4 regions of the Thalassotalea sp. HSM 43 genome follow, and region 2 is predicted to be linked to each of the others. Evidence: predicted binding sites of a transcription regulator. Region 2 holds the regulator's gene; each other region holds the start of a gene.
What was found. Region 2 encodes FNR, which switches genes on or off when oxygen is low (the NO sensors DNR and NnrR bind a similar motif). Its sites were predicted from a motif close to TTGATCTAGATCAA; they were not measured.
Positions count from the first base shown of each region.

Region 1: the regulator FNR is predicted to act here: its motif matches at 2,862-2,875, upstream of E2K93_RS07770 (TraR/DksA family transcriptional regulator).
Region 3: the regulator FNR is predicted to act here: its motif matches at 3,722-3,735, upstream of E2K93_RS11350 (STAS/SEC14 domain-containing protein).
Region 4: the regulator FNR is predicted to act here: its motif matches at 3,259-3,272, upstream of E2K93_RS08565 (OmpW/AlkL family protein).

Region 1 covers NZ_CP038493.1:1,827,207-1,833,147, reverse strand. Annotated here, with positions in the region: gene E2K93_RS07790 (hypothetical protein) at 1-401, opposite strand, end outside; gene E2K93_RS07785 (YhgN family NAAT transporter) at 480-1,064, opposite strand; gene E2K93_RS07780 (EamA family transporter) at 1,257-2,108, shown strand; gene E2K93_RS07775 (YdcH family protein) at 2,218-2,472, opposite strand; gene E2K93_RS07770 (TraR/DksA family transcriptional regulator) at 2,499-2,813, opposite strand; gene E2K93_RS07765 (GFA family protein) at 2,957-3,376, opposite strand; partial or broken gene E2K93_RS07760 (VF530 family DNA-binding protein) at 3,423-3,626, opposite strand; gene E2K93_RS07755 (glutathione peroxidase) at 4,135-4,866, opposite strand; gene E2K93_RS07750 (metalloregulator ArsR/SmtB family transcription factor) at 5,122-5,460, shown strand; gene E2K93_RS07745 (dual specificity protein phosphatase family protein) at 5,471-5,941, shown strand, end outside.
Region 2 covers NZ_CP038493.1:3,745,311-3,751,251, reverse strand. Annotated here, with positions in the region: gene E2K93_RS16420 (heavy metal translocating P-type ATPase) at 1-1,005, shown strand, start outside; gene ccoS (cbb3-type cytochrome oxidase assembly protein CcoS) at 1,028-1,264, shown strand; gene E2K93_RS16410 (sulfite exporter TauE/SafE family protein) at 1,264-1,926, shown strand; gene fnr (fumarate/nitrate reduction transcriptional regulator Fnr) at 1,980-2,696, shown strand; gene uspE (universal stress protein UspE) at 2,890-3,810, shown strand; gene E2K93_RS16395 (NCS2 family permease) at 4,145-5,434, shown strand; gene E2K93_RS16390 (outer membrane protein OmpK) at 5,572-5,941, shown strand, end outside.
Region 3 covers NZ_CP038493.1:2,626,163-2,632,103, reverse strand. Annotated here, with positions in the region: gene E2K93_RS11365 (dUTP diphosphatase) at 1-497, shown strand, start outside; gene E2K93_RS11360 (FdhF/YdeP family oxidoreductase) at 672-2,975, shown strand; gene E2K93_RS11355 (DUF6868 family protein) at 3,003-3,245, opposite strand; gene E2K93_RS11350 (STAS/SEC14 domain-containing protein) at 3,255-3,632, opposite strand; gene mtnN (5'-methylthioadenosine/S-adenosylhomocysteine nucleosidase) at 3,840-4,550, shown strand; gene E2K93_RS11340 (rhodanese-like domain-containing protein) at 4,691-5,095, shown strand; gene E2K93_RS11335 (trimeric intracellular cation channel family protein) at 5,124-5,744, shown strand; gene E2K93_RS11330 (ribonuclease E inhibitor RraB) at 5,822-5,941, opposite strand, start outside.
Region 4 covers NZ_CP038493.1:1,996,462-2,002,402, reverse strand. Annotated here, with positions in the region: gene E2K93_RS08585 (hypothetical protein) at 1-610, opposite strand, end outside; gene E2K93_RS08580 (gamma carbonic anhydrase family protein) at 739-1,290, shown strand; gene E2K93_RS08575 (hypothetical protein) at 1,330-1,551, opposite strand; gene aroE (shikimate dehydrogenase) at 1,551-2,366, opposite strand; gene E2K93_RS08565 (OmpW/AlkL family protein) at 2,488-3,192, opposite strand; gene E2K93_RS08560 (DUF3413 domain-containing protein) at 3,319-5,163, shown strand; gene E2K93_RS08555 (outer membrane beta-barrel protein) at 5,225-5,857, opposite strand.

The sequences.
Region 1 (5,941 bases), 1.9 Mb from region 2:
TTTTCTTTGGTTAAGCGCAACTCTTCATTGAGAATTTCTTCATCGCGCAGTTTGATTTTTAGATGAGTCTCAATTTGAACCGCGTGCTCTTGCAGTTTTTTTAACTGGGTATCTGAATGCAACAGCTTTTTCTTCAGCTGCTCTATTTCACTGTATTTTAGATTGACAGAATCATGCTTAGAGCGACTTAACTTCTCGTGCACCAGATGATACTTTTCATCAAGTTTTTGCTTTTGATCAGATAAAGCTTGCTGCTTTTCCTGCTCGGCGTTATCGGCAATTCGTGTTGCCAATTGGTTAAACTTGTCTTCCAGCTGAATAAAGATATCACCTGCTAATAGTTGCAGTTGTTCTTCGATTTCAGTGTTGATCACAGACTTGCTCATAGATGACTCGGCCATGTTGTTTTTGTTTTTGCGCTGCTTCTATTTAATCACGTTTATCAAGGTTTAAAAAGTCCTACCTCTAAAGCTTTGTTATTAACCAAGATAATTGGCAATACCATCAAGTAACATTTGCACCGCAATCATCACTAGAATCATACCCATTAAGCGCTCCATAGCGGTTAAACCACGATTACCTAAAATTCGTTGGAAAGCCGATGAGAAGAATAAAATAACCGCACTGGCAGACCAGGCAATAATCAGTGCCAAAGCCCAATCGGTCATACGGTTTGGATCTTGGTTAGCCATTAAAATTAATGCCGCTAATATCGATGGACCGGCCATCATAGGTACAGCCAATGGCACGAGGAAGGGTTCCTCGCCCTCAGGTAAACCGCTGATTGAGCCATGCGATGGAAAAATCATTTTTATGGCAATAAGAAACAGTATGATACCGCCGGCAATGGATACCGACTCTTGGCGTAAGTGTAAAAAGTCGAGAATCTTTTGCCCAGCGAACAGAAACAATAACATGATGCCAAGGGCTATGATCAGCTCACGAATGAGAATGATACGTTGACGCTTACTGTCGATGCCTTTTAATACGGATATAAAAATAGGTAGATTACCTAATGGATCCATAATTAAAAATAAGGTGACTGCGGCGGTTAACATTTCCATAGTGATGACCTAGTTGTTGTCGGGGGTTAGTTAAGGGCAACTTTATCAGATCTATGATGGCAAATTCAAAGTTCTAGGTGACTAATTGCACCAATGTTATCATTTGCAAACCGGCGAGATATATTGCCCTTGCATAGCTATGCTGTTAATTGGCAAGTATATGCCATATATAAAGAAATTATAAAAGTTAGTATGAAGTATCTTATTTTTGTTAGTGCCTTATGGGCGTTCTCTTTTGGCTTAATTAAAGGCGAATTGACCGGTATTGATTCGCAATTGGTTGCGGCAATACGGTTGTCGTTGTGTGCCTTGGTTTTCTTACCTTTGCTATGGTTTACGCAAGCAACCAATCTGTCGTTGCGCAAAGCCAGCCAACTCATCGCTTTAGGCGCAATTCAATTTGGCGTGATGTATCTTGCCTATATTCAATCCTATCAATACTTACCAGGCTACTTAGTTGCGGTATTTACCATTTTTACGCCGTTATACGTCATTTTAATCGACAGCATTTGGCATCGCCGCTGGCAGGCGAAGTTGCTGTGGCCGGTGTTGTTGTCGATTTGTGCGGCCGCGGTCATTGTTTTTCGTACCCCTGAGCAAGGTCAATACTTGACTGGCTTTTTGTATTTGCAGCTTGCTAACGTCGCTTTTGCTTTAGGCCAAGTTGCCTATCGCTATATCGCCAGTGATGAAGGCCATGCCCGCAACATGTTTTGGATGTATTTAGGCGGCGCACTATTAACCGTTATCGCCACTTTGCTAACCGTCGACTTTGCCCTTGTTAGTATATCTAATCGCCAATTTATGGTGCTGGTTTATCTTGGTGTCATCGCTTCAGGTATCGGGTTTTACTGTTGGAACAAAGGCGCTAGCCGTGTATCGGCATTACAGCTTGCCATTATGAACAATGGTTATGTGCCTTTAGCGGTGCTGTTTGCGGTGCTGATTTTTGGCGAAAGTGCCGATTGGCTGCGCTTGCTAATTGGTAGTGGTTTACTGGTGACTGCCCTGTGGCTGGCGGATAAAATGAACAAAGGCACTTAATGTGCCTTTGTGTTTGTGCCTTTGTGTTTTTGCCTTTGTGTTTTTGCCTTTGTGTTTTTGCCTTTGCGGTGTTGCCTAAAGCTTTGCCAACCCCGTGGCAAATCGAGCGTTATGCTTTTGAGGCTTGATATTTTTTGATGATGGCGAACAACATGTCTTTGTGTTGTAAACGTTTTTTCTTTAAACCTTCCAAGTATTCATCGGCCGTGTTTTCGACACCTTCTTCAATGCGAATAACTTCGTGATCTAAGTCATGATATTCTTTAAATAGACGGGCAAAGTGATTGTCCGTCATTTTTAAGGTACGGATTTCATCTTTAAACTCTGGAAATTCGTGGTGTAAGTCGTGCTTTTCAATAAACATAATATGTCTTCCTAAAGTTAATAAAATTATTTAGCGCAATCGATACAGGTTTTCGCGTATGGAAGGGCTTCCAAACGGCGTTCATCAATGGCTTTACCGCAGTTGCTACAGATACCGTATTGTTCGGTTTGCAACATCAGCAGTGTTTGTTCTATTTTCTGCAGTTCTAATTGGGTTTGTTGATGAATCTCATCGAGGACTTCATCGTTTTCCGATTCGGTACACTGCTCGGCAAAGTCTTGGCTACGACCTTTTTTAAAGTCAGCTTCTATGGCAGCTAAGCGAATACTTAACTCTTGTTTCTTTGCTTGTAATGATTGGGTGAGTTTGGCAACTATCATCGCTGTTCTCCTTTTATGTTTAGAGTACAGCGACGATTTTAGAGAATATTGATCTGGCTCAATTGGATAACAATTTATTAGCAAACAGTACTGCAAAGAGTGCTATGCAAAATCTAATGGTTACCATAAGTTAATGATAAATATTAACTATTTGGCCCTTGTGGGCGCATTTTTAATTCATTGCAGCCGACGTGCCAATTGGGGCGTTCGTCGCAAAAGATGTTTTGACTTGGCTTTATTTCTATTTCATCGTCCAACGTACCCGCTGGCAACACATAAATTTGCCCGGTTTTAGTCAACCAAGGTAGGTTTGAACCACACTGACCACAAAAACAGCTGGCAAAGTATTTCGCATCTGGAATTTCATAGCGTTTTAGCAGGTTCTCACCGGTTAGCCATTTGAATTGCGACAGTGGCACAAATATATTTGGCGCAAATCCTGAGCCGGTAACTTTGCGACAGCGGTTGCAATGACAATATTGAAAAATACTTAATGGTGTTTCGATTTGATACGTCACTTGGCCGCATAAGCAGCTGCCATTATAGGTTGTTTCGATTGCCATACTTGCCTCTTTAAGGTTGTGGGCTGTGTTTTATGTCGTGCCTGTTGCGAATATACAGCTCTTCTACTTTTGTTCTTGCCCAAGGTGTTTTACGTAAGAATTTTAGACTGGATTTAATGCTCGGATCGTGGGTAAAGCAACGTATCTTGATGCGCTGGCCCAGCTCTTCAAAGCCAAAGTGGGCTTCCAACTCAGTAACGATGGTTTTTAAGGTGATGCCGTGAAGCGGGTTGTACGGTTGTTGTTCCAAGTTGTTGGCCTGTATGACAGTAAAATTCGATATCCCTTAATGATATATCAAAACGCCGGTGGAGTTTAGTTTTAAGGGGGATAAAGGTTCTAGGGGGGATAAAGGTTCTAGGGACTAGGGACTAGGAAGAGCTAAGGATAGCGAGGTAAGTACTAAGGGCTAAGGACTAAGAAAAGAGCAAGAGCAAGATCAGAAGCGTACATATTGCCAGAGGCAAAACCCTCTCAGGCTATCCTGCCTTCCGGGCATATACACAAGGATGTGAGGTATGCAGCGGTGGCGGGATGCCAGTGAGCTGCTAAATACATCCATGCACAAAAAAGCCCGGCAATTCCCTATACCGGACAACGCGACACACCGTTACAACATCATTTGTTTCAAGCTCAGGTCTTAAGACTTGTGGCTTGCAAAGGCAGTGTCGTCTAGCCCGCGTTGTCAAAGCACAGTAAAAACAAAACAGGCTAATTAGATATACCAATTAGCCTGTTAAAAAGATCAGTTTAGAGGCTTAGAGTTGCAGAAATACCGCTAACTCGTCGCTGCCACCAATGTGCTTATTGTCTACGAAGACTTGTGGCACTGTATCGCGGCCAGTAATAGCTTTTAATGAGGTTAAGCTGGCATCTTTACCGAGTAAAATTTCTTCGTATTGGTAGCCATTGTCTGTTAGCAATTCTTTCGCTTTAATACAGAAAGGACAGCCCGGTTTAGTAAAAATACTTACCGCTTGTGGTTTCACTGCATCTGGCGCAACATGCGCTAGCATGGTGTCAGCATCAGATACTTCAAATGGGTCACCTGGCACGTTTGGTTCAATAAACATTTTTTCGATAACGCCGTCTTTAACCAGCATAGAGTAGCGCCAGCTGCGCTTGCCAAAGCCTAAGTCCGCTTTGTCGACTAACATGCCCATACCGTCGCTGAACTCGCCGTTGCCATCTGGAATCAAGGTAACATTGTCGCTTTCTTGGTCTTGCGCCCAGGCGTTCATAACAAAGGTGTCATTGACGGACATACAAATGATGTCGTCAATACCGTGCTTGTTAAAGGTAGGCGCTAATTCGTTATATCTTGGTAAGTGTGTACTTGAACATGTTGGCGTAAAGGCGCCTGGCAATGAAAACACGATGACGGTTTTGCCTTTAAATAAGTCATCGCTGCTGATGGTCTTCCACTCGTCATTTACACGAGTTTTAAAGTTTACGCTTGGTACGGTTGAACCTTCTCTGTTCTCTAACATGGGGACTCCACTTAAGTATTAATCTTTTTGCCACACGGCGAATCTACGGTAAGTATGGATGCTAACCCTAATTAATTAAAACGAATAAAATTTATTGTATCAATCTAAAAAATAGATTCGCTAGTGCGCCTAAACCTGTGCAAATTAAATGTTGCCCTTAAGGTATAGACCAACCAAAGCGTTACTCCAAGCCATTTAATTTGCCATATATGAATATTCATATATAATGTATTTCGTATGTTGAAGAGGTGAACTATGTTAACTGCCGTAGAATTTTATAAAGCACTGGCTGATGACACCCGATTACAGACCTTGTTGTTGGTGGTCGCTGAGCAGGAATTATGTGTTTGTGAGTTGGTCGAAGCATTGCAATGCAGCCAACCTAAAATATCCCGTCACTTGGCGCTGTTAAAACAACAGAATCTGCTGGTCGATCGCAAACAAAAACAATGGGTGTTTTATCGTTTAAACCCCGCCTTACCGCAATGGTGTCAGCACGTACTAGAAACCAGTTTGCAGCATAATCAAAACTACTTGTCTGATGCTGCGCAAAGGCTAAGCTTAATGCAAAATCGTCCTGATAAATGTTGTTAGAGAACCAACTATGACCGATAAACACCCATATGACGTTATGCCATTGACAGATAATGGCCAATTTATTTTCACCCCGTGCCCAGGCACCAAAGCAACGACGTTGCAAGATGCCATTTCAACTTTAAAGCAAGCCGGCGCAGAGATGATCATCTCAACCAATTACGATGAAGAACTACAACGCTTGGACGTCGCTGATCTTGGTGAACAAGTCACCGCTGCAGGTATTCGTTGGCATCAGTTGCCCATCAAAGATGATGCGGCACCAACTCAAGATTTTAATATCGCTTTTGCCGCTGCCATTAATGACATTATCGCGGTACTTGCTAATAACGGCACGATTGCAGTGCATTGCAAAGGTGGTAGCGGGCGCACAGGTTTAGTGATTGCTTTGATCATGAAGCAGTTAGGTTACGCTGATCAGACAATCATACGCTCTGTACAAGAGCTAAGACCGAAAGCACTTAAAAATGCTGAACAATTA
Region 2 (5,941 bases):
GCAACACCAACCGCCTTAACCTGCGGCACCATCCGACTCAACCGTGACGGCATAATGATCAAGTCGGGTCACGTATTAGAGGCAATGCCGAAAGTCGATAGCATAGCGTTTGATAAGACAGGAACCTTGACCAATGGTGAATTCACCTTGATCGATTGCAAACTATTAAACGGCGATCTTGATAGCAAACACGATAGCAAACTTGATAAGAGTACGATTCTGGCCACCATAGCCGCAATGGAAAGTCATTCTGAACACCCTATTGCCAAAGCATTCGGCGCCTATCGTGATTTCAACATCAATGTCGAACAAGTCGACATTGTCCCAGGTTGTGGCATTACAGCCGTACAAAAAGACCAACAGTTGGCCATTGGTAAAGTCAACTGGATTGCCAGCTTTGCCGATGTCGATGAGCAATATAAAGATGCCCAATGCTTGCTCACCATAAACCAACAGGTGGTGGCGGTGCTCTACCTTGATGACGTAATGCGTGACGATACGGTTAACGTCATTAATGCATTACAACAAAAGCACACCGAAACTCTGTTGATCAGTGGCGATAACCAAGCTGGCGTGGATAAATTTAATCACACATTGCAACTCGATGAGCAACACCATACCTGCTCGGCACAAGATAAATTGACGATCCTTGCAGATAAACAAGCACAAGGTAAAACCGTAGCCATGGTTGGTGATGGCGTTAATGACTCGCCGGTATTTGCACAAGCGCATGTTGCGATTGCCATGGGTAGCGGTACCGAAATAGCGAAAAGCGGTGCCGACGTAATCTTGCTCAATAATAAACTGAGCAGTGTTCTCGACTTAATGACCATATCCAGTAAAACGGGTCGTATCATAAAACAGAACTTTGCCTGGGCATTTGCCTATAATGCCATAGTCTTGCCATTGGCCGTTTGTGGTTTTATTACCCCATATATGGCAGTATTAGGTATGTCAGCAAGCTCGATTATCGTCGTGACCAACTCTTTGAGATTGCTAAAATAAATTAACTTTAGGTTATTGATACATGAGCGTCATTTACATCCTAATCCCTATCGCCATCTTATTTACCGCCATTGCCATTTATCTATTCTTTTGGGCGGTAAAGTCTGAACAGTTTGATGATCTGGAAAAACAAGGTATGAGCATTTTGTTTGACGAAGAGAAAAAACAAACGCCAGGCCAAAAGCGAAGCCAAAGCCAAAGCCATAACAAAGACGCTGAGTCTCACACCGACGATAAACCGAACTCAAGCGATAATTAATGACTTTAGATTTTCTCTCTGCCCTAATGATTGGTATTGCTGGTGCTGGCCACTGTATCGCCATGTGTGGTGGCATCTCGTCTATGCTCACCACCACAGGTGATAGCTCAAATCAACTGAGAAAAGCGTTAAGCTATAACCTAGGCCGTATAGCATCTTATACCTTCTTTGGCGCTGTCGCCGGTTTTACGGGCTCCCTAGCAATAAAGTCGATAGGTATCCAAGTTTTATGGTTAAAAGTCATCGCCGCCATATTCATTATTCTACTTGGTTTGTATATCGCAAGAGTGTGGTTTGTTTTAACGCATATCGAAACGGCAGGTAAATACCTGTGGCGCTATATTCAACCTTTTGCCAAACACTTACTGCCGATAAAGAATGCTAAGCAAGCGCTATTACTCGGTGTTATTTGGGGCTGGCTGCCCTGTGGCCTAGTCTATTCAACACTTACATGGGCATTGGCTGCCGGCAGTGCCAGTCAAGGGGCGATGATCATGTTGGCGTTTGGCATCGGCACCTTGCCAGCGTTATTAGTGTTATCAACCAGTGTTCAATCGGTTACCAACCTTATAAGTTCGTTACTTTTTAAGAAAATCAGTGGCTTTTTGTTAATCGCCTATGGTGTTTATTCATTGTTTATTGCTCTAAATCAAATATTTTAGTAACCTTACGTTTACTAATGTTATTGACGCATTAACTGGATAAATATCAATTTATGGCAATCTCTATAGCACAAAACATCAAGTGCCAAAACTGCAGTATCAGCGAACTTTGCTTACCGTTTAGCTTGAATGAAAACGAACTAAATTTATTAGACGATATCATTCAACGTAAAAAACCGATTCAAAAGAATACGCAAATTTTTAAAGCTGGCGAACAACTGCAAACCTTGTACGCAATTCGTTCTGGTACCTTTAAAACCTTTATTATTTCTGAACAAGGTGAAGAGCAAATCACCGGCTTTCACTTGGCGGGCGATTTAATGGGCTTTGATGCATTAGCGTCAAGACATCACCCAAGCTTTGCTAAAGCATTGGAAACATCTATGGTGTGTGAAATCCCATTTGAGGTTCTCGATACCCTATCCAATAAGATCCCACGCTTGAAGTCGCAAATGTTAAACCTAATGAGCGATGAAATTCAGTGTAATAATGAGATGTTACTGCTACTAAACCGTAAAAATGCGGAAGAGAAACTGGCCACATTTTTAGCCAACTACGGTCGACGCTTAGGCAGTCGTCACTTGTCACCGACGCAATTTAACTTGCCTATGACCCGCAGTGAAATTGGTAACTACATTGGCTTAACCATTGAAACCATTTCTCGTTTGATGACTCGATTCCAAAAAGATGGCTTAATCAAAGTTGAAAATAAGTTGATCACCATCCTCGACAAAGACGCCCTATTCAAATTGGCTGGCTTAAATAAATAACCTGTCTTTATACCTGTAAGGTGTTGTATTGGTTGATTTAAATCAACACCTTGCGGGAAACTTCATTAACAAATTTGTAACATACCCTTTGACCAGTTAAGCTTATCTATAGCGTATTGATCTTTGCCGTCTCTGCTGGCTTTATAGCCAAGCAAGGCGCGCTACGAACCACGTTAAGGTTACGAGGCATGTTATGGAAAAATATCAAAATATACTTGCAGTTGTCGATCCCACCACAGAAGAGCAAAAGGCGTTAGCAAGAGCCTGTACCCTTGCCAAGGAAACTGGCGCCCGTATTACTGCGTTATTGGTTATTTATGATTTCTCTTACGAAATGACCACCATGCTGTCTGGAGACGAGCGAGAAGCCATGCGTGAAACCGTGGTAAATGATCGCAGCGTTTGGCTAAAAGAGATCACCGAACAGTATGAAAGCGATATGGACATTAAAGTGATTTGGCATAATCGCCCGTTTGAAGCCGTTTTATCGCAGGTACGAGACCAACAATTCGATGTGGTATTAAAAAGCACCCATGAACACCCTACATTACAATCGGTTATTTTTACCCCAACAGACTGGCACTTAATTCGTAAATGTTGGGTGCCTCTGTTATTGGTCAAAGATCATCAATGGCCAGAAGGCGGACACATACTTGCCGCCGTCAATGCTGGCAGTGAAGAAGAAGAGCATCAATCACTGAACCGTAAAATCACCGAAGAAGCACAAAATCTTGGCCGCTTGGTCAAAGCTGATGTTCACTTGGTAAACTCTTACCCGGGCACTCCGATTAATATTGCCATTGAAATTCCAGAGTTTGATGCCAACGAATACAATCAAACCATGAAAAACCACCACGCTGATGTAGTGCAGCAACACGCCGACAAATTTAATATCAGCGCTGAGTATTTGCATGTCGAAGAAGGTTTACCTGAAGATGTGATCGAAAAAGTTGCCAACCAAATCGATGCCGAATTGGTGATTTTAGGCACCGTCGGTCGCACGGGGTTATCCGCTGTACTTATAGGCAATACCGCAGAGCATGTTATCGATCGACTCAATTGTGATTTACTGGCGATAAAACCAGACGGTTATCAATCTCCGTTCCTCGAGTAACCATCTTTAACCATTGTTGAGATAATAGATTGTAGAGCTATTGAATCAGCCAGCACAGCCCGAGCAAGCGCTTGGGCTTTTTTATTGCGTTTTTAAAGACGGTTTTATTGTTGGTTATATTTCAGCTTGCATTTCGAAATTTATCGTTTGTTTTTATATTTCGTCAAAATAGGCGTCAATCTGCAAAAACGCGCAAAATAGCTTACAATTTGTAACAAAATTACGTAAAATACCGCGATTTTTTAAAACTGGTCAGTCCTCATGTAACAGCGATGTTAACAGCAGTATGACTGGCTACGCAAAAATAATGCATACATCTTCAGGAAACAAACTAATGTTTGAAAAACTATTCAAACTTGCTGAACATGGTACAAATGTTAAGCAAGAGATATTGGCGGGTTTTACTACCTTTCTAACCATGGGTTACATCATTTTTGTAAACCCAAGCATGTTAGCAATGACGGGTATGGACCAAGGCGCTGTATTCGTCGCAACCTGTTTAGCTGCGGCTATCGGCTGTCTAATTATGGGTTTTTATGCCAACTACCCTATTGCCTTAGCACCTGGCATGGGACTCAACGCATTTTTTACCTTTACCGTGGTTCTAGAGTTAGGTTATAGCTGGAATGTTGCCCTTGGTGGGGTATTTATTTCCGGTGTTATATTTACTCTTTTGAGTGCGTTTAAAGTGCGAGAATGGATCATAAATTCAATTCCGCACGCACTACGCTTTGGTATCGCCGCAGGTATTGGTATGTTTTTAGCGTTAATTGCGCTTAAAAACGCAGGCATCATCGTCGCGAGCCCTGCAACATTAGTAACCTTAGGTGATATTACCTCGTTTGGCCCTATGATGGCGGTGTTAGGCCTGTTCCTAATCGTTGGTTTGGTGAGCTTAAACGTCCATGGCGCAGTAATGATCGCGATTTTAGTGATCACTATATTAGGCCTGATGTTTGGCGATGTGCAATACACTGGCGTTATGTCAATGCCACCATCTATCGCACCAACCTTTTTGGCACTTGATATCGCTGGTGCGTTTGAAGTTGGCATGCTTAGCGTTATTTTCGCTTTCCTATTTGTTGATTTGTTTGACACCTCAGGTACCTTAGTAGCTGTTGCACAACGCGGTAAATTGCTGGATGAGAATGGTAACTTACCACGTCTTAAAAAAGCATTATTCGCTGATTCTGGTGCAACCATTGCCGGTTCATTATTTGGTACGTCAACCACCACAAGTTATGTCGAAAGTACCGCTGGTGTTGCTGCTGGTGGCCGCACAGGTTTGACCGCAGTTACCGTTGCCGTACTATTTTTACTGGCGCTTTTCTTCTCGCCACTTGCGGGTATGATCCCAGCCTATGCGACTGCTGGCGCGTTATTTTTTGTCGGTGTATTGATGGTTGGTGGTCTCGTTAATGTAAAATGGGACGATCTAATGGACGCGGTTCCAGTGGTTGTTATCTTAGTGACCATGCCACTTACCTTTTCGATTGCTGATGGTATCGCTTTTGGCTTTATCAGCTACGCTGCAGTACGTATTTTCTCTGGTCGTTTTGGCGAAATTAGCCCAAGCGTCTGGTTTTTGGCTGCCTTGTTTGTTGCCAAATTTATGTTTATGTAAGCACACAAAAACAAGCCAAAGACGGCACTAAGATGACGTCTTTGGCAACCACAATACTCCCGAGTAAACAACAATCTCAGCAGTAGACTGAGTCCGTTTGCTCGACAACAACGCTATTATATTTTTCAGGGAATCCCATGAACACCTTTAAAACTTTATTTTCATCTGCCCTTTTGGCAGGTGCCGGACTTGTTTGTGCCAATGCTAATGCAGAAATGTTTTGGAGCGACAATTCAATCTCATTGCTTAAAAATGCCAGTGAGTACGAAGTAAACGAACATGAAGACGTGGTAACGGTCACTTTAGAGCATGCGTCTGGACACAACTGGGGCGACCTATTTTTCTTTGCTGACCGTTTAGACTACAAACAAGATTCAGATAATCAAGCAGCAAAAGAAACCTACTCTGAACTTTCACCACGTTTGAGCCTAAGCTACGTAACTGGCAATAAGCTAGGCTACGGCATCATTACCGATGTGTTTATTGCCAGCACATGGGAGCACTCAA
Region 3 (5,941 bases), 1.1 Mb from region 2:
CAGAAATGCTTGATCACCATGGTTGGAAATGGTGGAAGCATCAAGAATGTGACATCCCGCAAGTGCAACTTGAGTTAGTTGATATCTTCCACTTTGGCTTGTCACTGCGTTTGATGCAAGAAGACAACGTTGACGTTATTGCTGAGACCTTAGCCAATGAAATCAGTCGCCAAACATCGCACATTGACTTTAAACTGGCATTAGAAGACTTAGCGTCAGCTGCGGTAAGCAACAAAGATTTTGACGGCCTTAGTTTTGCCGCCTGCATGCGTTTGATGAACATGGATCTTGACGAGTTATTCCGCCAATACGTAGGCAAAAACACGCTAAATTTCTTCCGTCAAGATAACGGCTATAAAACCGGTACGTACATAAAAATTTGGCATGGTAAAGAAGACAATGAAGTACTTGCTGATTTGGTCGCAGGTTTAGACACCAGCAGTGATGACTTCCAACAAAATGTCTATCAAGGTCTAAAAGACGCCTACCCAGCCTAAGCGTTATCGCGCCAGATTGATGTCTGGCGCGCAATCTCTCAACAGCAATGCGCCAACCTCTCACGGATAGTTTGCTTTGCCGCTCTTTAGAAGGCTTGTTTAGAACGCTTACAAGGACTTCAGCAAAACAACGTAGATATCCTATTATTAAGGTAGTGATGCAAAGTTATCGTTATGACATCAAATAATCGCAATACCGTTCAATTCCAGCAAAAACCAGCCAAAGCAGGCGGGATAAAATCGCTGCAATCTACGCTTAAGAGTATCATTAAATCTCAGCAGCCAAGTACCAACATCAAAAGCCTGTTAAAAGCGAATCAAGATAAAGGTTTTGATTGCCCTGGTTGTGCTTGGGGAGATGAAAAGCAAGGCCTGATCCAATTTTGCGAAAATGGCGCGAAAGCCATTGCGTGGGAGTCAACCAGTAAAACCATTGACGCCGCGTTTTTTGCAGAGCATACGGTAAGCGAACTGAAAAAACAAAGCGATTATTGGTTAGAATATCAAGGGCGATTGGCTGAACCTTTGCGCTACAACGCTGAGTTAGATAAATACCAAGCGATATCTTGGTCTGATGCATTTGCGTTGATTGCCAGTCACCTAAATCAACTTGAACATGTTGATCAGGCAGAGTTTTATACCTCAGGTCGTGCCTCGAACGAAGCAGCGTTTATTTATCAGTTATTTGGTCGCCTTTACGGTACCAATAACTTTCCAGATTGCTCCAATATGTGCCACGAAGCCAGTGGTGTCGCGTTAAAAGAAGCGATTGGTGTCGGTAAAGGTACGGTAACCCTTAAAGACTTCTCCTTTGCCGATGCGATTTTTGTATTCGGTCAAAATCCCGGTTCGAATCACCCGCGGATGATGAACGCATTGCGTAAATCAGCACGCAATGGCTGTAAAATTGTCACCTTTAACAACCTCAAAGAAGTGGCTTTAGAACGCTTTGCCAGCCCGCAAGATGCGGTGGAATTGCTGACTCCGAGCGCAACGCAAATCAGTCATGCCTATTTCACCCCTAAATTAGGTGGTGATATGGCGGCGGTAAGAGGCATCGTCAAAGCTTTACTTGAACGCTATCCGCAAAGCCTAGATCGCAACTTTATTGAGCAACATAGCCAAGGGTTAGAATCTTATATCGAGCTGGTCGAACAAACCTCGTGGTCAAAAATATCTGAGCAAAGTGGCTTAACCCAAAACGATTTAAGACAAGCTGCCAGTGTTTGGGCCAATAGTGATAAAGTGATCTGTTGTTGGGCCATGGGTTTAACGCAACACAAGCATTCGGTTGCCACCATACAAGAAATCACCAATCTGCAGCTGCTGGGGGGCCATATTGGCAAACCTGGCGCTGGCTTGTGCCCGGTGCGAGGTCACAGCAATGTTCAGGGCAATCGTACCGTTGGCATCAACGAAAAACCGCCAGAGGCGTTCATTGATAGCCTAAGTAAGGTTTTGCAAACACCTTTACCTAAAGCGCCTGGACACAATGTCTATCATGCGTTGAAGTCGCTGTTGTCTAAAGACAGTAAAGTGTTGGTTTGTTTAGGCGGTAATATTGCCCAAGCAGCCCCGGATAGTGAGCGTACATATCAAGCGCTCGCCAACACCGAGCTTAATGTACAAATCGCCACTAAATTAAATCGCAGTCATTTATACATGGGTAAAGACGCACTTATTTTACCTTGCTTAGGGCGAACCGAAATCGACAGGCAAACCAGCGGTGACCAATACATCACCGTAGAAGACACTTTTTCAATGGTGCATGCCTCGATGGGTAATGTCGAACCGGTATCACGCCAGCTAAAATCAGAAGTAGCAATTATTGCCGGTATTGCCCAAGCAACGCTAGGCAATGATGCAATCGATTGGTCAAATCTCACTGCTGATTACAGCAATATTCGCGCCTTGATCAGCGCCTGCTTACCTGAATTTAACGATTTTGAGCAACGCCTTGATCATGTCGGTGGTTTCTATTTAGGTAATAGCGCCAGCGAACATCGCTGGTTAAACGTCGCAGGTAAAGCGTTATTTAACAGCAACCCATTACCGGATGAGCTGGTGCCCATTAGCCAGATTGCATTAGAAGACAGTAAGCGAGAACGCCTACTGACGATGCAAACAATGCGCTCTCACGACCAGTACAACACCACAGTTTACGGCATGAATGATAGATATCGTGGTGTGGTTAATGGCCGAAAGGTTCTATTTATCAACGCTCAAGATGCGAAAAGACAGCAATTATCAGATGGTGATTTAGTGACCATCACTTCGGTTTGGCAAGACAACATTGAACGACAAGTAAGTGATTTTAAAATACACCTTTATGATATCCCTGAGGGAAATGTTGCTGGCTATTACCCTGAAACAAACCCATTAGTACCGATGGATAGTGTGGGCGACAAGTCATTTACACCGACCTCAAAAGCGGTTGCTGTGTATCTACAAAAACAAGTGAGCGATCGTATTCTTTAGACCCACCGCATTACCGCTAAGGTGTTGTTAAACCATAAGTTTCAGCGCAATATACGGTGCTAAATTAAAGACATATATGGCAAGTTTGTAATAGCCAAAGAATTTAAAATAGACGCATTGTAAGGTTTCATCATCGAGCGTAAACATGCGTCGGTGCAATGCTTTAATCGGTTCTGCAAATACTTGCATAATAAGCCAAGCTAGAATTAAAAATATCGCATTGATGACGGTACACCAACCAAAAAATTCAGCCAATTGTTGCACGTCCATATCAACCTCCTACCTTAGCCAGGCCAAGGCTTTATCTTCGTCTTCAAAATAAGCGACCTCACCACTTATAAACCAACCACCAATTTTGGCCACCATCTGTTGCCAGTCTTTATTGCCAAGAATGGCGACTTTTTCAAATTCGCTGCCGTGTTTGAGGCCAAGCTTAAAATCATCCCATGCGGCGCGCAGCTCCCAGCCTTGCATCTCAGTCGCATTGATAAGCATTTTTACTTTCGGCTGTTTCACCGCCGCCAATGCATTATCGAGCATTGGTGTTATCACCTGATAATCGGCGTGGGTCAGAGTGCCTTGCGCTGTAAGCGTAACGAAAAACTGATCATCAATACGTTCAATACCTATGGCTAAGCCATGTCGCTTAATGGTCATATTTAACCTCCTGATTGTCGCTTAGTTATGGTCTATATCTTTAAGCCTAAATCACCAGCATCTACGACGCGAATATTTCGCATTAACTTTTGATTAACATCAACAAACGCCGAGTCCGAACAAGCAGTTGGTGAATAAAAGTTGTTTTAGTTTTTGCGCTAACTCACTATAATTGCCGCATCTTATGCAATGGCAGGAATAAAAACGATGAAAGCAGGTATTATCGGCGCAATGGAGCCGGAAGTTGCAATTTTAAAAAGTAAATTGGCAGACTTTGCCGAACACCAATATTTTGGCTACCGTTTTTTCACCGGTAACATCGATGGCAATGAGATCGTATTGGTGCAATCTGGTATAGGTAAAGTTGCTTCGTGTATAGCAACAGTGCTGATGATTGAGAAGTTTGCACCTGACTACATCGTCAATACTGGCTCTGCAGGTGGCTTTGATCAATCCTTGCGTGTCGGTGACATCGTGATCAGCTCTGAAGTACGACATCACGATGCTGATGTTACCGCATTCGGCTATGAAGTTGGCCAACTGCCTGGCATGCCGGCAGCATTTACGCCGCACCCAACCTTGGTTAGCGCAGCCCAACAAGGCATTGATACATTGCAAGGTATTCAAACCATGACCGGTCTTATCACCACTGGCGATACTTTCATGACCAAAGATGATGATATTGCTAAGGCTCGTGCAAACTTTCCAACCATGGCCGCGGTGGAAATGGAAGGCGCCGCGATTGCGCAAACCTGCCATCAATTAAGCGTACCATTTGTGGTTATTCGTTCAATGAGTGATATCGCCGGTAAAGAGTCGCCAGAGTCGTTTGAAGCCTATTTAGAAACCGCATCAGTGAACTCATCAGAGCTGGTGATGAATATGCTGACCGCCTTAAAGGGCAAAAGCTTAAGCTAAGTCCGGTATAGCCTAGTGATCAAATCCCGGCTAAGTCCGGGATTTTTTATTGGCTTAAATAGCTAATAACACGCATAATTATCAACAAGTTAATCGATATAACGAGTCGCCTGTGTCGACTTGATTTTAAGGTGGAAGTGATGTTGAAAAAGTTAATGTATTTAAGCTGTATGCTCGTCATGTTTAACGCTAACGCATACGATGAACAACAGCCTGTTAGTCCCCTTGCTGCAGACATTGAGCAACAGCAACTTATTGATTTGCAACAAAGTGATGAGCAATTTTTATTGCTGGACGTGCGCACTGCAGAAGAATTTCAAGAAGGTCATATTCCAGGTGCCGTGAACATCTCCCACACCGAACTGGCGGCAAACTTGCAAAAGCTCGAGTCATACAAAGATAAAAATATCATTGTCTATTGCCGTTCAGGCAGACGCGCCGGCATCGCTATTGAGGAGCTTAAGCAACAAGGTTTTAAGCACCTGACTCACTTACAAGGTGATATGAATCTTTGGCATGAAAACAACAGGCAGGTAGAAAAGTAACATGGCAGAAAGTGTCGCCGCCAATCCTATCAGCACCTTTATCTATTTTGCTGATATTTTTGGCGTTATCGTGTTTGCATTATCCGGCGCGTTAATGGCCGGCCGTTATCGTCTCGATCCATTTGGCGTTATGGTGCTTGCGGCAATAACAGCGGTTGGTGGCGGTACCATACGCGACATTATTCTTGGCGCACCGGTATTTTGGACGGTGCAATCCGAGTATGTGGTGATTATCTTTTTCACCTCGTTGTTAACCATTTTTCTCATTCGTGAACCTAAACATGTGCCAAAGCGTTTTATGCACATTTCTGATGCTTTTGGTTTGGCATTGTTCGCGGTATTAGGCACACAAAAAGCGCTAATGTATGAACAGTCCATGTTGACCGCAATCATTATGGGCACCATCACTGGCGTCGCCGGCGGTATGATACGTGACATTATTTGTAATCAAATACCGTTAATTTTACGTCAGGAAATTTATGCCACAGCGGCGATGTTAGGCAGTGTATTATTTGTTGGCTTAAGTACGCTAGGCTTTAGCGAATTAATTGCTGGTTCTATAGCGATGCTAGGCGCTCTGGTGTTACGCCTTGCTGGCATTTATTGGAAGGTATCTTTACCTGCATTCAAGTTTGACGACGAGATATAGACTCAATACTTAGCAATAATAAGGGCAGTATTGCACTGCCCTATTAATCGCATTTAAGTAGCCGCATCAATGTGCAACTAATCTTCGAAATGCACGCCCCAACCGTCGTTATAACCATCAAATTGACGAGCTAACTTTTCAAAGGTTTGCTCCATCTCAACGATATTGTCGTAACTTGGGATCATCTCCAATCTGCA
Region 4 (5,941 bases), 1.7 Mb from region 2:
AAAGCATGTAACGCACATAAAAATTAACCTCTAAGTTTTTAATCACAGGCTTCTTACCTTTTAAGCCATGACATTTGATTGCCGAACAGTTTTGGTATTTTTGAAATTTAACACCGGTTCCGATTTTTATTTTGCGATTTAACTGATGCGCAACAACACCACCGAGCTCATATCCATCGTTATAGTTGGTATTCTCCCATGCATAAAAATTTTCATCGTCATTTGCGACTATGAAAGATGCTTCTGCGAAAAATGTAAAATCATCAATCGGTGAAAACTTTTTGCCTACTCCTAATTTATAAAGGTCATTTTTAGTACCAGTTTCTCCTGGTACACTATGTTCTGTAGATTCAAATATCGCCGCATTAGCGATCACATAATCTATAAACCCCCAATCAAGGGGGTAAATGATAGCAATACCGACACCATCAACTTCACAATCAGCAACATTCGTTGTCCAACATAAATCTTGCTTAACATAGCCCACAGCAAATTCAATCGCCTTTCCTGGCTCTTCGTTATCAGAGCTTGATGCAAAACTTGGGCATACGGAGCATACCAATAGCAAGGTTATAGTTAAGGTCTTAACTAGCTTATTCCTACCAAACATAGATATAACTTCCGATGTGATTTAAATGGATAGCTAATATTCTAGTTCAAGAACTATAAACCTATTCATAAATAGAAATTTATTTATAATATGAGCAACTTTACTTATTAAAAAGCCAATAGAAGATAATGAAATATCCTCAAAATACGGTACGTTCATATAAAGGAATAACACCTAAACTAGGTCAAAATTGCTATATTGACGAATCAAGTGTGGTCATCGGCGATGTGGTACTTGCTGATGATGTCAGTATTTGGCCCTTGGTTGTAATCCGTGGCGATGTAAATCACATTCGTATCGGTAACAGCAGTAATATTCAAGATGGCAGTGTGTTGCATGTCACCCGTAAAACCAGCAACTACCCTGACGGTTACCCATTACTCATTGGCGAACAAGTAACTGTGGGTCATAAAGTCATGCTGCATGGCTGTACCTTGGGTAATAGAATACTTGTCGGTATGGGCGCAATTGTTATGGATGGTGCTGTGGTTGAGGATGATGTGATTATCGGCGCCGGTTCTTTGGTTGCCCCGAACAAAGTATTGCAAAGTGGCTATTTATACGTTGGTAATCCAGCCAAGCAAAAACGACCGTTAACGCAACAAGAAATGCAATTTCTAAAAAGCACCAATGCCAATTATGTCAAACTGAAGAACGAATACCTCGAACAACAAGGCTAGCTTGATAAGGTTATTAATAAAACGAGCCCAAGCTATTACTTATATTGTCAGCCGGATGATATTGTCTTCATCCGGTTCTTCATCTTCAAGATAGTCTTCAATCAGCTCTTCTAGCTCAAACTTCAAAGCATCGGTGATGTCACGTTTAGGGGCTTGTATATATATAGTAATGCGAGCACCGCTGAGCATACCGGTAAAACACCAACAACTTTGAGCATCAATATATTGAAAATCATCATTAAACAATATGGCTTGGTTCATTAGCCTTCCTTAAACTGCTGACGCAATAAAGCCAAAACAGGCGCGACATCAGGTTTTACACCATGCCATATAGCAAAGCTTTGTGCGGCTTGGCCAACCAACATACCCAAACCATCAATGATCTGCCTAGCCCCTTGTTGTTGGCACCATTTTAGAAAAGCAGTTAGCTCTGCACCATAGACCATGTCATAACATACCGCATCGACAACCGCGCTACTGGCTAAGTCTGGTAATGTTGCTGACAAGCTTGCAGACGTTGCGTTAATGATGACATCAAAGCGCTTGGATTGGGTTTGCGAATAATCAATGGCTGTCAGTTTGTCATGTTGGAAATGATCGACCAGCAGTTGAGCCTTGCTTAAGGTGCGATTAACGATAGCCAGGCTATCTGGGTTTTGTGCTAACAGAGGTGAAATGACCCCACGACTTGCGCCACCTGCCCCCATAAGTAATATGCGTGCGCCGGTTAGGGTGACATTGTGAGCAAGCAAGTCATCGACCAAGCCTCGACCATCGGTATTGTCACCCAAGATGCCACCATCGGTAAATGATAAAGTATTTACTGCGCCAGCCGCTTGTGCATCAACGGACAACTGATCACACATTTGCATCGCTTGCTCTTTAAACGGTGCCGTCACATTGGCACCTTTGCCGCCATGAGCTATAAAGGTGTTCACATCAGCGACGAATGTATCGGGCTCACTCAGCTGCTTTTGATAGTCAATGCGCTGGTCACAGGTTGACGCAAATTGTTGATGAATGATGGGTGATTTCGATTGCTCGATCGGATTGCCGAAAACCAGGTATTTGTCCATAACGGCCACAGATTAACTTTAGATGCTTCAAGAGTAATAAATTCACCAGACAAAATAAAGCGGCTATAGGGAAAACCTATAACCGCTTGTTATATATGCGTGCTGTCTGTCTAACCTTTGATTAGAACTTGTAACCCAACATTAGTGAGTAAACCATAGGATCTACATCGACTTCGGCAGAACCTTTAATGTCATCACCGATTTTAAAATCTGCGTCCGTGTTAATATCGATATAACGTACAGAAGCATTAACATGCCACTTGTCGCTTAGCTGATAATCGGCACCAACTTGCACAGCCCAACCAAAAGATGCATCAAGTTCTAAGTCATTAAAGCCTAAAGATTTTGGCGCGGATTTAAACTCTTCATCAAAGAAAACAGTGTAGTTTAAGCCGGCACCAACGTACGGCATAAAATTAGAACCCGTATCAAAATAGTAAATAGCGCTCACTGTCGGTGGCAAGTGAGACACTTCGCCCAGTGTAGTGCCATCAACATTAACGCCAAACAAACCTTCAGAAATACCTTCTGGATCGTGAATATTTACGTCATGCTTAAATGGTGTTGCGGCTAGCACTTCAACCGCCCAATTGCTTGAGAAGAAATATACAAAGTTTAAACCCAGCTGTGTATTGTCATCCACAGACACGGATAGAGGCGTGTCACCACCAAGAGCTGGTACATTGACGCCGGCTTTACCACTATCCGGGTCCACCATAGTGGCACCACCACGAATAACAAAATCACCTGCCTGATATGACGCTGCTGTCGCTACTGAGCTAATAAATAATGACGCAAGAGCTAAACTAATTACTTTCTTTTTCATGGCCTTTGCCTTTTATATACTGTAAAAAACTGTCGCAAAGTGTAACTATGTCTAATCTTTTATTTTTTGATTTAAAACAAATTTTGTTAGATCATTAACAAAAAGTTTAACTTTAGATGGAATTTTATGAGTTTAGCAGACAAAAATGCGGTTGCTAGCTGGTTGAACCGTTACCTTTTATGTAATTTTGTATTGGTATTGTTAATTTCATTACGATACCTGAGCCCGAATCCCTGGCCGCAGGACCTGTTGTCTTGGTTGTTTTTATTGAGCTACGGTGTCGCCCAATTAGGCTTTCTTACGCTACTACTTACGGCTTGTTTGCATCTACTAAACAAGTTAATTGGCTCAGCAATAATCATTCGCAGCCTCGCCATTATTACCGTATCGCTGGGTTTATCCTTGTTACTCGCCGATACCTTTGTTTATCAGCAATATCGCTTCCATTTCAATGCCATAGTCTTTGAACTTCTAGTGGAAGGTGGCACAGAAATATTTAGCTTTAGTTGGCAACTATGGACCATGATAGTGCTTATTATTGTCGCCTTTTTTGCAGCACAATGGGGATTATCAGAGGCGTTATGGCGTAAGTTTAACGACAAGCCATTAGCACTAATGCCTTATGTAAAGTATTGGGCGCTGTTTATGTTGGTCGGTCATGGTATACACACCTGGGCCGATGCGATGTTTAAGAAAGAAATTACCTCGCAAGCACGCTACTTGCCACTGTCTTATCCATTAACCGCAAAAAGCTTTATGGCCAAATTTGGGGTGATGAACATTGAAGCGCAAAAGCAACAAGCGCTGTTAAAACAGAAAAAAGTTAAATCATCAATCAACTACCCACTGCAACCAATGCAGTGCCAAACACCAGAAAACACGCCGAATATTTTATTGATCGTTCTCGATTCTTGGCGAGCAGATATGATGGATGCCGACATGACACCGAATATGTTCGCGTTAGGTGAACAAAGCGACGTGTTTAACGCCCACCATAGTGGCTCTAATAATACCCGGCATGGCATGTTTTCATTGTTTTATGGTATTCCTGGACACTATTGGCAACCGGTATTAGATCTGCAAAAGCCACCGGTGTTGATGCAAGAACTGAAAAAACAAGATTATGAATTCGGCATCTTTGCCAGCGCTAAACTGACCAGTCCGGAATTTGATCAAACCTTATTCGCCAATGTTGATAATTTGCGTACCCATTCTACCGGCGACAAGCCTTATCAACGCGACTTAGATATCACTGAAGACTTTATTGATTGGCACAGTAAACGTGACAGCAACAAGCCTTATTTTAGCTATATGCTTTACGATGCAGCACATGGCTTTTCGATTCCTAAAGATTTCCCTCGTAAATATCAGCCATCGCTGGATGATATCAATTATATGGCATTGAACGATGACTATGATGCCGAACCGTTTTTAAACCTATATAAGAATGCCATTCACTTTATCGATATAGAATTAGGTAAAGTATTGGCACAAATTGATGAGCAGCTAGACAACACTATCGTTATTATCACCGGTGATCACGGTAAAGAATTTAACGAGAGTAAAAAAGGTTACTGGGGTCACAACAGTAACTATTCCGACTATCAAACTCGGGTACCACTGCTGATTCACTGGCCTCAACGCCAGCAAGAGATGTATGACGGCGTAACCAGTCATTACGATATCGCGCCGACCTTACTTACCGACGCGTTAGGTTGCACTAACGACAGTAAAGACTATAGCTCTGGTCAATCATTATTCAGCAAAACCGAACAGCCATGGTTGTTACTTGGCCGTGACGGTAATTACGCCATTAAAGAAAATGGTCGTATTAATGAAATGGATCGCTACGGCAACTTCACCATCTTTGATGCAACAACCTATCAAGAAATACCCAAAGGTAAAATTAACATGCAGGTGGTACTCGATGCGATGGAAGAATTAAGACGCTTTAACGCCAAAAAGAAATAAAGGCACTGAACGCAAAAGCCGGTTTATTAACCGGCTTTTTGTTGGCTAAACGGGCGCAGTGTTAAAAGTTATAACGCACGCTCAATGCATAGCGGTCGCCGTCATCATTTTCTTCCAACGATGCACCAATACTTAAATTATTTTTCAGGTGAAAAAAGCCTTGAATGCCGGTGACATTTTTATCGACGTGAACATTGGGAGAAATATAAGTCCATTGATTTGATGCGGTATTAGAAAACCGATCAAATTCTAGGTCCCGGTAGGTATAATAAAATCGCACTTCAATGTATTTGTTAAACAGGCTACGCAGGCCAATGGATGCTTGCATGCCATCAGCAGAGTCAGAGAAGCTGGATTTCTCATATTCCACATCAATCAGACCTAAGGTGCCATAAAACACATTGTCTTCAAACAATTCGTAATAATAACCAAGGTTTAATTGATACTGCTGGTATTCAGAGGCACTGGTTTCTTGTTTAAATTTATCAAACTCAGCCGTTTCGTATTGACCAGAAACAAATACATTGCTCATAAAGCTATAGGACGCCTCAATGGCGACGCCGTCCATATCGAGCTCAGAATTCTCTGATTCTCCGGCAACATATTCGAGCTGAACATAATCCCAACTGACTGGACTGGCGTTTACAATATTAATAGTGGCTAAACACAATGATATAGCGACAAAAAAACGCATAGAAAATCCTTTTACTGATAACGACAATACAAACATTAGCTGTCTTTACAACCTAAAAAAGGCTGATAATAAAGTACATTATCA